2 regions of the Amycolatopsis echigonensis genome follow, and region 1 is predicted to be linked to the other one. Evidence: riboswitches for the same ligand, from Rfam matches in the RefSeq annotation. Region 1 holds a riboswitch; the other holds the start of a gene.
What was found. Region 1 has a riboswitch for cobalamin ahead of ATK30_RS35120 (CbtB domain-containing protein). Riboswitches for the same ligand answer to the same signal wherever they lie in the genome.
Positions count from the first base shown of each region.

Region 2: it holds a riboswitch for cobalamin, as region 1 does, so the genes downstream of both, ATK30_RS20520 (hypothetical protein) here and ATK30_RS35120 (CbtB domain-containing protein) in region 1, are expected to answer to the same signal.

Region 1 covers NZ_PJMY01000003.1:6,348,961-6,355,036, forward strand. Annotated here, with positions in the region: gene ATK30_RS35115 (leucine-rich repeat domain-containing protein) at 1-2,194, shown strand, start outside; adenosylcobalamin (AdoCbl) riboswitch at 2,318-2,403, shown strand; gene ATK30_RS35120 (CbtB domain-containing protein) at 2,446-2,655, shown strand; gene ATK30_RS35125 (CbtA family protein) at 2,681-3,520, shown strand; gene ATK30_RS35130 ((2Fe-2S)-binding protein) at 3,517-4,182, shown strand; gene ATK30_RS35135 (DUF3558 family protein) at 4,187-4,759, opposite strand; gene ATK30_RS35140 (hypothetical protein) at 4,913-5,113, shown strand; gene ATK30_RS35145 (HAD-IC family P-type ATPase) at 5,238-6,076, shown strand, end outside.
Region 2 covers NZ_PJMY01000003.1:3,298,187-3,304,262, reverse strand. Annotated here, with positions in the region: gene ATK30_RS20530 (ABC transporter ATP-binding protein) at 1-578, opposite strand, end outside; gene ATK30_RS20525 (CbiQ family ECF transporter T component) at 575-1,654, opposite strand; gene ATK30_RS20520 (hypothetical protein) at 1,641-2,291, opposite strand; cobalamin riboswitch at 2,307-2,454, opposite strand; gene ATK30_RS20515 (Gfo/Idh/MocA family protein) at 2,483-3,376, shown strand; gene ATK30_RS20510 (GNAT family N-acetyltransferase) at 3,565-4,296, shown strand; gene ATK30_RS20505 (cytochrome P450) at 4,348-5,460, opposite strand; gene arfB (alternative ribosome rescue aminoacyl-tRNA hydrolase ArfB) at 5,666-6,076, opposite strand, start outside.

The sequences.
Region 1 (6,076 bases):
CTTCATCAGCCCGCCTCCGGAAATCACCGCCAGTGGGTCCGAGTCCGTTCTCGAATTCCTCCGCGAGCGCGAACGCGGCAGCACCGCGCAATGGGTGTCCAAACTCCTCGTCGTAGGCGAAGGCGGCGTGGGCAAAACTTCCCTCGTCCGCGCTCTCGCCGAGGACGAGCACGATCCGGACGAACCCTCCACACACGGCCTGCTCGTGCGGGATCTCGAACTCGACCACCCGGAACGAGATGTCCGGATGCGGATGTCCACCTGGGATTTCGGCGGCCAGCAGATCTACCACGCCACCCATCAGTTCTTCCTCACCAACCGTTCCCTGTTCGTCCTGCTGTGGAATTCACGGCTGGGGTGGGAACAGGGAAAACTGCATTACTGGCTCGACATCATCACCGCCCGCGCGCCGGAATCGCCGATCGTTCTCGTGGCCACGCACATTCACGGCCGTCCGGTCGATCTGCCGCTCGCCGAATTGCGGGCGAAATACCCGAGAATCGTCGCGAGCGTGCACGTGGACAACGCGACGCGGGACGGCGTCGGGGAACTGCGCGATCTTCTCGCGCGGCACGCGGCGGAACTGCCGCTCATGGGTTCGGAATGGCCTACGTCCTGGCTGGCCGCCGCGGACGCGGTGCGGCAGACCCAGGAGAACCACATCACGGTCGGCCGGATGTGGCGGAGCATGGCCGAAGCGGGCGTCACCGGCGCGGAGCCGAGCCGGTTCATCGCCCGGGCGCTGCACGAACTCGGCGACATCCTGTACTACCCGGACGATCCCGACCTCCAGGAAACGGTCGTGCTGCGGCCTTCCTGGGTCAACGACTACATCAGCCGCGTCCTGGACAGCGACGAGGTCGCCGAACGGCACGGGCTGCTCACCCGGGAACACCTCGCCGCGCTGTGGTACGACCTCGACAAGGGGATCCGCGACCATTTCCTCGGCATGATGGACAAGTACGACCTGTCCTACCGCGTCGAGTCGAACGGCGGGGGAGATCTGAGCCTGGTCGTCGAGCGGCTGCAGTGGAATCCGCCCGAGTACGCGGGGCAGTGGGCGGCCGCGCGGGAGAACGCCCAGCAGATCAAGGTGATCTACCAGCTCAACACCATGCCGCCGGGCATCCCGACGTGGTTCATCGCGCGGTCGCACCGGTTCAGCCGCAACGTGCACTGGCGCACTGGTGCGCTGCTCGGCCACCGCGACGGCCGCCACCTCGCGCTGGTCAGTGCGGACCGCCAGCACAACACCGTCGAGCTGACCGTGCGCGGGCCGTCGCCGGTCGGGTTCTTCATGGTGCTCGACGAGGGGCTCAACCTGACCCTGGAACGGTTCCCCGGCCTGGACATCACGCGCCGCGTGCCGTGCCGGTGCGAACCGGACTGCCCGGAGCTGTTCGACTACGAGAACCTCCGCGCCCGGCTGGAACGCACGCCGCCCAAGCACGAGATCGAATGCCACCGCTCCGGCGAGCAGGTTTCGGTGCCGGAGCTGCTGTTCGGCCTCGCCCCGGCCGAGCGGGACTCGACGCGCGCGTCCATGGAGCGGCTGACCCGCACCGTGGAGCAGTTCGGCGAGCGGCTGGAGGAGCAGAGCGACTACCACCAGCGGATGTTCCTGCGCCTGCAACGGCTCGTGCAGCACCAGCAGGAAGCGCGCTGCCCCAGCGTGTTCGCGGTCGTCCCGGCAGGGCGGCGGCGGATCACCGGCTCGCCCTACGAGATCCACCTCTACTGCGAGGAGCCCGGCGCCTGGCATCGGCTGGACGGCGACAAGGGCGTGTACTCGGTGTCGCAGCCGCGGGAATGGTTCGTCAAGCTCGGGCCGCACCTGGAGCACCTCATCCGGGTCATGAAACACGCCGCGCCGCTGGCCGGACCGGTGCTCGGGGTGGCCGCGGGCGTGCTGAACGAGCAGCTGAAATCCGACTGCGACCTGATGAAGGAGCTGGCCGCCCAGCTGCCGAAGGAACTGCACCGCGAGCGCCTCCTGCCGGGTGCGGACCGGCAGGAGGAGGACCTCCCGGAGTCGCACGCGAAGACCGACGCCGACTTCCGCGCGCTGAAGGCGATGCTCGGCAAACTCGACCCGGACGAGGAATGGGGCGGCCTGTCCCGCTACGACACGCCGGAAGGCCTCACGCTCTACCTCTGCCCGGAGCACCTGGCCTTCTACCGCGACCCCGCGTGAGCGTGCTTGCTCCGTTCGGTGCGACCCCGGGCACACCGGCCGCGCAAACCAGGAGATAACGGACAGCCCGGACCCTTGGGCGATTGACGACCGGCCGGACACCGCCGTACCGTGCTGCTCGCGCGACGGCTTCCCGAAGCCGGTGAGATTCCGGCACGGTCGCGCCACTGTGAGCCCCTCCCGGGGCGAGTCAGGTCGAGGAGCCGTCGTCAGGTCCACCCGCAAGGGACGCGTCATCCCGAAGGAGAGCCATGGCCACCATTCCGGCCGACCGGTCCACCCCCGTCGTCTTGCCCGTGTCGAAAGCCGCTTTGCTGCTCGGCGCGACCGTCGTCGGCGCGCTGCTGCTGTACTACTTCATCGGCGTCGACCAGGGCGCGGTTTCGATCTTCGGCAGCGACACCCACGTGCACGAGTTCGTCCACGACGCGCGGCACTTCCTCGGCTTCCCCTGCCACTGACGCGCCCGGAACGGACAACCGAACAATGCAGAACAAGCTGATTCTGCGCGGCCTCCTCGCCGGAGCGCTGGGCGGAGTGCTGGCGTTCGTCTTCGCCCGGATCTTCGCCGAACCGCTGACCCAGGCGGCGATCGACTACGAATCCGGCCGCGACGAGGCGCAGATGGCGCTCGACCAGGCCGCCGGCCTGCCGACCGAGCACGGGGACCACGAGGTTTTCAGCCGTGCCGTGCAAGGCAACCTCGGCATCGGGCTCGGCATGGTGCTCTTCGGGGTCGCGATGGGCCTGCTGTTCGCGGTGACCTACACCGTGCTGCTGGGCCGCGTCGGCCGGATCCGCGCGCGGGTGCTGGCGGTGCTCGTGGCCGGGGCCGGATTCCTGGCGCTGTACCTCGTGCCGTTCCTGAAATACCCGGCCAACCCGCCGGCGATCGGGCACGAGGCCACCATCGGCGCGCGCACCGGGCTGTACCTGGCGATGGTGGTCGCGTCGGTGATTTTCCTGGTCGCGGCCGTCGTCGTGGGCAAGCGGCTCGCCCCGCGGCTGGGCAACTGGAACGCGACGCTCGTCGCGGGCGCCGGGTTCGTCGTGCTGTCCGCGCTGCTGATGGCACTGCTGCCGTCGCTGGGTTCGCTGGCCTCCAATGTCGCCGAGTACGGCCCGCAGGCCAGCGAAACCCCGCTGCCGCTCAAGGCCCCCGACGGCCGGATCGTGTACCCCGGATTCCCGGCCGACACGCTCGTGGGATTCCGGCTCTACTCGGTGCTGGCTCAGGTGATCCTGTGGACGACCATCGGGCTCGTGTTCGGCCCGCTCGCCGAACGCGTGCTGGACCGCGGGCGCGCGGCTACCGTCGAGGCGTGAACCCGCTGACCGGACTGGGCCCGTTCTTCGCCGTGGACACGCATCCGGCGGGCGAACCGGCCGAGCCGTGGCGTCCGCTTTCCGAAGTCCTCGACGACGGCCCGGTGCTGCGCGAGCGAGTCGCGCAGAACCGGGCCGTGCTCGGCGGCGATTTCGTGGAACCGCGGGTCGCGGCGTCGATCGCGCACCTCGGACTGGCGGCGCGGATCATCTCGCCCGCGTTGGGGCTCGCGGTCGGCGCAGGCGCGGTTCCGGACTACTCGACTGCTTGGTGGCAGCCGAAGCTGGGCGGCGCGTTTCCGTTGTCCCTTGAGGAAAATCCGCCGGTTGAGTCCGATGTAGTCAGTGCGTTCGCTTCGCGGGTGCTGCGCGGGCCGTTGGCGCGGTTGGACGACGCGATGGCGCAGTTCTCGCTGGCGCGGAATGTCCGGCGGGGGAACGTGGCGTCGGCGCTGAACGGGGCGGTGACGGTACTGCGTTCCGAGCGTCCGGAGTGGACTGACCGGATCGCCCGAATTGTTGCCGCGCTGGAGGAATTGCCGGAGCTCACCGGTACCGGAACCCGGGAGAATGGACGGTTCCGTCGCCGCAGCTGTTGTTTGTTTTATCGGGCGGCACCGGATCGGAACGGCCCGAAATGCGGGGATTGCGTACTGATTTGACCGGTCAGGGCGCCCGGTTGGCCTGATAGGCGATCATGCTTCCGGCGAACCGGTCGGCCTCGTAACAGGGATCGCTGTAGGCGTCCAGCTTGGGATCGGTCGCGGTCACGGTCACGGTGAGAAGCGTGTCTTCGGCGACGCCGGTTTCGACGGTGCAGTGGCCGTCCCCGTTGTCCCGGTGGATGCCGGGGTAGTGGTGGACGGAGACCGGGGCGAAGCCGGGAACAGCGGCTCGGTGATGGTAGAGGGCTTCCAGCCCGCCTGAGGTCGTGTCGACGGAGGCGACGTAGCTCAACGCCTTCGTGTCGCGGGGAATCCAGGTGCAGGCGGTCTTGCCGCCGGCCGTCGCGGTCGTTCCCGGGCTGCTGACGAAGAACGTGACCAGTTGGTCGTGGGTCATCAGGTCGCAGGGTTTGGTCGTGAACTGCGTGAGGTCGAGCGGGGCGTCGGGCAGCGGCGGCGACAGCCGGGGCGGAGGCGTCGGCGCGGACGAGCAGCCTGCGACGCCGAGGAGCACCGCGAGCAGCAGGCCCGCCCGGCGGCTGCCGTGCGGAAGCACAGTTTTGTTCGGCGCCACGGAATTGAGCATAGCTGCGTTCCGGCGCTTTCGGTTTCCCGTCGAAAGGACGCGAAAGACCGTTTTGTGCGGTCGAATGCCTTATCCGTCCTTGGGCATGCAATCGAGATCTGCGCCAGGAACACTCGGGAAGAGAAGACTTGGGAGGTTGCCATGCGCGGGTACCGCAACTACTGGACCTACAGCGCCGGGCTGCTCGTCGCGTGGGCGCTGGTCTTGCTGTTCGTCGGCCTGTTCCGCGGCGGACACGAGGTGGCGATCGTGCTGCCGGTGTTCGGCGGCTTCTGCATCGGCTGGGTGAGCACGACGATCGCGCGTTATGTGTACCCGCCGCCTAAGCAGTGGCTGAGCTGAACCGTCCGCCGGAGGCCGCGCGTCCTGTCTTGGCCGGTGGCCCGCGCCGAGTCACCCGAACGGGCGGACCCGTCGGGGGCGAGGACGTGACGGATTTGCCCGGAAACTGCGTAAGGTCGAGGCCATGCCAGGGGACGACGGCCTGCTCACGCAGGACAGCACGCGCGGGCTCACCGCGGCCGAGGTGGCCGAGCGGGTCGCCGCGGGACGGACGAACGACGTGCCCTCGCGCACCAGCCGCAGCGCGTGGGAGATCGTCCGGGCGAATGTCTTCACGCGGATCAACGCGATCTTCGCGGTGCTCGCGGTCATCATCTTCTCCACCGGCTACCTGCTGGACGGGCTGTTCGCCGGGGTGATCGTGGCGAACAGCGTCGTCGGCATCGTGCAGGAGCTGCGCGCCAAGCGGACGCTGGACCGGCTCGCCATCGTCGGGCAGGTGCGGCCGCGTGTGCGCCGCGACGGGACCAGCGGCGAGCTGGCGCCGGAAGAGGTCGTGGCCGACGACGTGATCGAGATCGGCGCGGGCGACCAGGTGGTGGTCGACGGCGAGGTGCTGGCCGCGGACGCGCTCGAGGTCGACGAATCGCTGCTCACCGGCGAGTCGGACCCGGTGGTGAAGCACGCGGGCGACCCGATCATGTCCGGCAGCTTCGTGGTGGCCGGGAACGGCGCGTACCGGGCGACGAAGGTCGGCTCCGAGGCTTACGCGGCGAAGCTGGCCGAGGAGGCGGGCCGGTTCACCCTGGTCGATTCGGAGCTGCGGAACGGCATCAACAAGATCCTGAAGGTCATCACCTACCTGCTCGTCCCGGCCGGGGCGCTGTCGATCTACAACCAGCTGTCCGGGTCGCAGGCGCTGCCCGCCGCGCTGCGCGGGATGGTCGCGGCGCTCGTCCCGATGGTGCCCGAAGGCCTGATCCTGCTGACGTCGGTCGCGTTCGCGGTCGGCGTGATCCGGCT
Region 2 (6,076 bases), 3.1 Mb from region 1:
GTGCCCAAGTCGTGCACCAGGCGCGTGATCGCGGCCAGGACTTCTTCGGCCGCGGTCGGGTCGAGCGCTGAAGTCGGTTCGTCCAGCACCAGCACGCTCGGGTGCGCGGTGAGCACCGCGCCGATCGCGACGCGTTGCTGCTGCCCGCCGGAAAGCGTCCGCAGTGGACGGTGGCGGAGGTCGGCGATGCCCAGCAGGTCCAGGGTTTCCTCGACGCGTTTGCGCATCACCTCCGGCGCGACCGCGAGCTGCTCCATCGCGTACGCGAGTTCTTCTTCAACGGTGTCGGTGACGAATCCGGCCAGCGGATCCTGCCCGACCATGCCGACGACCGACGCCAGTTCGCGCGGCGGATGCGTCGCGGTGTCGAGTCCGGCGACCTTGACTCGCCCGGCCAGCGTGCCGCCGGTGAAATGCGGGACCAAGCCGTTGATCGCGCCAAGCAATGTCGACTTGCCGACACCAGTGCGTCCGGCGACCAGGCAGAGTTCGCCCTCCTCGACCGTGAGGTCGACGTCCCGGAGCACTGGCCGGTCCGCCCCGTCGTACGTGACGCTGACGTGCGAGAACTCGATCACCGGACCACCTCCGACACCAGCGCCGGACGCGGCGCGAACCAAGCGGGCAGCACACTGATCAGCACCGCGACGGTCGGCAGCAGCGGCAGCTCCGGCCAGGTCAGCGGGCTGGCCGGGGTGACGAGCGAAACCGGGTCGGCGAGCAGCACGAGCACCGCGGTCGCGACGCCGCACAGCGCGACCAGCGTTTCCGGCAGCCGCCACGGATCCGGCCGATAGGTCGTGCGCCGGATCTGCCGTCCGCCCAACACGAATCCGGCGGCCGCCAGTACGAGCCCGGCGATCAGCATCGGCACCCCGAGCCACGACGCCGACCCGTCGAGCACTCCGTAGACCCCGACCGCGACGCCGACCAAACCGGCCAGCACACAGGTCGCGATCAGCATCCGGACGCGCGGCGAGAGGTAGCCGCGCCGTCCGTAGCCGCGGGAATCCATGGCCGCCGCGAGCTGCAGCGACCGGTCCATGGCGTCGGCGAGCACCGGCACGAAAATCCCCTTCACGAACCGCAGGCCGCGCGTCTTCCCGGAGCGCAGCCGACGCGCGCGACGCACCCGCTGCACGCTCTCGACCAACTGCGGAGCCACCGACAGCGCGACGGTTACCGCCGTCCCGACCTCGTAGAGCGCTCCGGGCACGGCCTTGAGCAGGCGTTTCGGGTTCGCCAGCGCGTTCGCGGCACCGACGCAGAGCACGATCGTGGCCAGCCGGAGCCCGTCGTACAGCCCGCCCAGCAGCTCCTCGGCCGAAGTGGGACCGAGCAGCTGAATGCCAGCCGCGACGCTCGGCAATGGGATGGTCGGCAGCGTGAACAGGACGTGGCCGCCGTCCTCGCCGCCGATGAGGATCCGGAACAGCACGCGCGACAGCAGGATCACCCCGGCGACCCAGGCGTACATCCGGAACGCCAGTGCCCACGGCGCGTCGCCGCGGCGGAGCACCACGACGAACCCGGCCACCGCGATCACCAGCGCGAGCAAGACCGGGTTCGTGGTCCGGCTCGCGGCGACGGCGAGCGCGAGCGCCCACACCCACCACGCGCCGGGATGGAGCGCTCGCGGACTACTCCGCAGCACGCCTGCGACGCATCGCGACGACCGTCCCGGCCACCACGAGCAGCACGACGACCACGATGCCGATCACGAGGCCCCACGGGAAGGCACTGTCCGAAGTGGACGCCGGAGTCGGAGCGGGCGCGTTGGCCTTGCGGACCGGCTCGGTACGCGGCGGCGGATATTCGGTATAGGACTTGCCAATCGCGAACGACCAGCCCTCGAACGCACCGGCCGGTGGCTTCCAGCTCTGCGCGCCGACCTGCGCCGAAGCCCACCTGCCGCCGTTGGTGGCGGTCCAGAAACTCCACGACGCCTTCTCCGGCGGCATCCCGGTGCAAGTCTGGTCCGCGGGTTTGCCCTCGATCTTGCACATCACCGCCAGGCCGTACTTGCCCGCGCCGGTGAGTTCGAAGCCGGCGTTTTGCAGGGCTGTGACGCCGTTTTCCTGCTTTCCAGGGGCGCACCGGACGAGGGTTTCGCCGCCCAGCCCCTGGAAATCGACGACAACCGTGACGCCGTTGTCGTCTTGGCAATAGCCGTCGGTGCCCTTGCCGGGCGTGGTCGCGGAGGCGGACGACGCCCCGCCCAAACCGGTAGCGACGAGAAGAGCGCAGCCGGCGAGGACTCGCCCCCAGAGCCGCGCGTGCACGAACCGCATGTCAGATGTACCTCGCATCGATCGGACCACGGCGGGCGATCCGGCTCGCGGTCCCTCCCCGGGGCCGCTCACGGTTGCGGGCCAGCGCCGGATTCTCACCGGCTTCCCCCGTTCGTGGCGAAGAACTTGTCGACGTTAACGCACCGCAGGCCCCGCCGGAAGCGACCGCGGACACACCTACACTTCCGGGCGTGGGACAGGATCAGCTGCGCGTCGGCCTCGTCGGAACCGGACCGTGGGCCACCACGGTGCACGCCCCCGGGCTTGCGGATCATCCAGGTACCGTGCTCAGTGCTGTCTGGAGCCGCCGGCCGGAAGCCGCCGCCGCGCTGGCGCAGGCGTACGACGCGGTGCCCACCAGCCATCTGGACGAGTTGTTCGAGCAGGTCGACGCGCTGGCGTTCGCCGTGCCGCCGACCGTGCAGGCCGAGCTGGCCGTTCGGGCCGCGGAGGCGGGCAAGCACCTGATCCTCGAGAAACCGATCGCCGCCGACCTGGCCACGGCGCGGCGTCTCGCCGACGCCGTGACGTCTGCTGGCGTCGCCTCGCTGGTGATGCTGACGCTGCGGTTCGCCCAGCAGACGCGCGATTGGCTGGACGGCGTCACCGCCGCCGGCGGTTGGCGAGGCGGCAGCGTGCGGTGGCTGTCCGGCGCGCTACTGGACGGCAAATACTCGACCTCAGCGTGGCGGCAGGATCCGGCCGGCGGCGCACTCGCCGACATCGGCCCGCACGCGTTCGACCTGCTCGACGCCGCCCTCGGCCCGATCACCAACGTCCTCGCCGCCCATCGCGGTCCCGAAGACCTGTGGCAACTGCTGCTCGAACACGAGGGCGGCATCACCAGCACCGCGACCCTCAGCCTGCGCCTGCCGGTGATGCCGACAGTGGTGGAGTATTCGGTCTTCGGCGAGCACGGCTTCCGCACGCTCGGCCGCACCGGCACGGCGAACGAGGCGTACACCGCGCTGCTGGACGATTTCGCCGCCATGGTGGCGAGCGGAACGACCACGCATCCCTGCGACGTCCGGCGGGGCGTGCACCTGGCTCGGATCGTGGACCAGGCTCGCGCTGCCGCGCGCTGAGCCCGTTATTCCCTTGCCCGGTCTGAGACGATGAACGGGAAGTTCGTTTCGGACGAAGGAATGCCTATGCGCTCCGCCACGGCCCGCTCCGGTCGCGGCCTGGCCTGAGCTGTTCGGCCTGCGCGCCTGGCGTCGGGTTTGCTGCCCGGTTCTTGTGCTGCCCTCTTCCCGAAAGGCTTCCACCGGAGATGTCCGCCCTCCAGGCATACGTCCGCGCGACCGCACCGATCGGTCGCGGTGTCGAACGAATCGGCCCGTTCCTGGCGACTTTCGCCCAGGACACCTCCCGTCCGATGGCGAACTATGCCATCCCCGACGACGGCGCGAAGCCCTCGTCGGCCGAGATCGCTCTCCTGATTTCCGCTTACCAGCAACGAAATCTCCTGCCCCGGCTGGAGTTCTTCACCGAAGCCGCTCCGGACGTCGAGGCAGCCCTCGTCGCCGCGGGGTTCACCGTGGAACGACGTGTGCCGGTGATGACCTGCAGCGCCGAAGACCGTGTTGATCGTGTTGCGCCGGAACACATTCGGCTGCGCGAGCCCTCGTCCGACGACGAATTCCGCCGCCTGCGGTCCGTGCAGAACGTCGCCTTCGGAGAACCGCCAGAGGTGTCCGACGCCGATGTCGAACGCAACCGCGACTATCTGACCGTCCTGGCCGAACACCGCGAAACCATTGTGGGCGGCGGGATTGCACTGGATATCGTCGCTGGCACAACGGAAATCGTCGGCATCGCCGTCGCCGCCGAATACCGCGGCCAAGGCATCGCAGCGGCAATCACGACGCACCTAACGCGCCTTGCCCACGAACGCGGTGCGCGCACGGCGTTCCTGACGCCAGGGGATGTGGGAATTGGGACGGTGTATCGCCGTGCCGGGTATCGCGTTGCCGGCGAGTGTGTGCACCTGTCGCTGAGCTAAGACGTGGTCCTTGCCGCCGCAACGCACAGCCGTTGCGGCGGCAAGGAACCGTCAACTGGCTGTCTCCCACTCGACCGCCACCTCCCGCACCCCGCGGATTACGCCGTAGGTGCGCCGAGGCCGGGCATCCGCTCGAAGCCGCAGATTCGGCAGTGCCGCAAGCAGTTCCTGCAACATGACTCGCAACTCGAGCCGGGCGAGGTGCCGGCCGAGACACCGGTGCGCACCGGCACCCCAGCCGAGATGCGCTGGCCGAGTCCGCCCGCGCTCCGGCCGGAAGACGTCGCCGTCGCTGAAGTGCCGCTCGTCGCGATTGGCGCTTCCCCAGGCGAGCAGCACCCGATCCCCGGCGTCGAGCCGCACTCCGCCCAGCATCGTCGGCCGCGTGACCGCCCGGCCGGTCGCCGCCACCGCCGGCTCGTACCGAACCGCCTCCTCGATGAACTCCTCCAGCACCTTGGGACTGTCCCGCGCCCGATCACGCAGGTCGGGATTCTCGGCGAGCAGCAGCGCCATCGTGGCTGCCGCGTCAGTGGTGGTCAGCTGCCCGGCGGCGACCATCAGCGCCGCGAACCGAAGCACTTGCCGTTCGCTGGCCGGCGCGCCGAGGTCAGCGTGGATCACGTCGGACAGCATGTCGTCCCGCGGCACGCCAGCACGTTCACGGATGTGTCCGAGCAGGAGCTTCGCGTACTCCCGACCACGCTTCTCTGCTTCCTCCCGGCTTTCGGCGGCGACCAGTCGCTTGGCGTGTTCCGCGAGCAGTTCCCGTCCGCTTTCCGGAACGCCGAGCAATGCCGCGACGACAATCGGCGGCACCACTTGCGTGTATGCGGTCACCAGGTCGGCCCGACCTTGCTTGGCAAATCCGGTGAGCGTCTCCCGGCACAACCGCCGGATGAGTGACTCGTGTTCCTTCGCTGCCGTCGGCGTGAAATAAGGCCGGAGAATACGACGCCAAGCCATGTGCGCCTGGCCGTCGAATTCAAATAATGGCGCTCTCGGCGGCGGATTGCCGTCGGATCCCGCTTCTTCGGCTACGACATCCGCAGCGCCGAGGCCATGCACATACGAACTGAATATCTCGCCGTGGCCAGCCGCCTCCCGGATCTCGTCGTAGCCGGTCAGCAGGTGAAACCCGCCGTGCGCGGAGCTTTTGGCCACTGGGCAGAGCCGCCGGATAACGCCGAGACGTGCGTAAACGTCCTCGGCAACCGCGGGATCGAGGTGGTCGAAATCGACTTCAGTGGGAATTCGCCGTTCAGGAGATCGCGTCACTCACCAGAAATAGCGAAGACGGAAAAGGAGTCACAAGAAGGCAGTTCAGCGATATCGCAAGACAAGCCTTCACCCGCAGTGATCAACAAGGCTAATCGTCGTACCGGCCGCCGCGGCCGCGTTTTACGTCGCTGCGGCGTTTCTTCGCTGCCAATCGGCGTTCCTTCGAGCCTCGCGAGGGCTTGGTGGGACGCCGTTTGGCCGGCGGTGGCGCGGAAGCGTTCGTCAGCACCTCAGCCAACCGCTCGCGGGCCGCGTCCCGGTTCATCAGCTGGGAGCGGTGTTCGCTGGCCGCGATGGTCAGCACTCCGTCGACCAGCCGGTTGCCCAGCCGGGCCGTGATGCGTTCCTTCAGCGCGGGCGGGATCGCGGCGGAGCCCGCGACGTCGAGCGACAGCTCGACGCGCGAGTCCGTCGTGTTCACGCCTTGTCCGCCCGGGCCCGAAGACCGGGAGAACCGCTCTCGCAGTTCGGCGCCCGGGATCACGAACCGGGCGCCGAC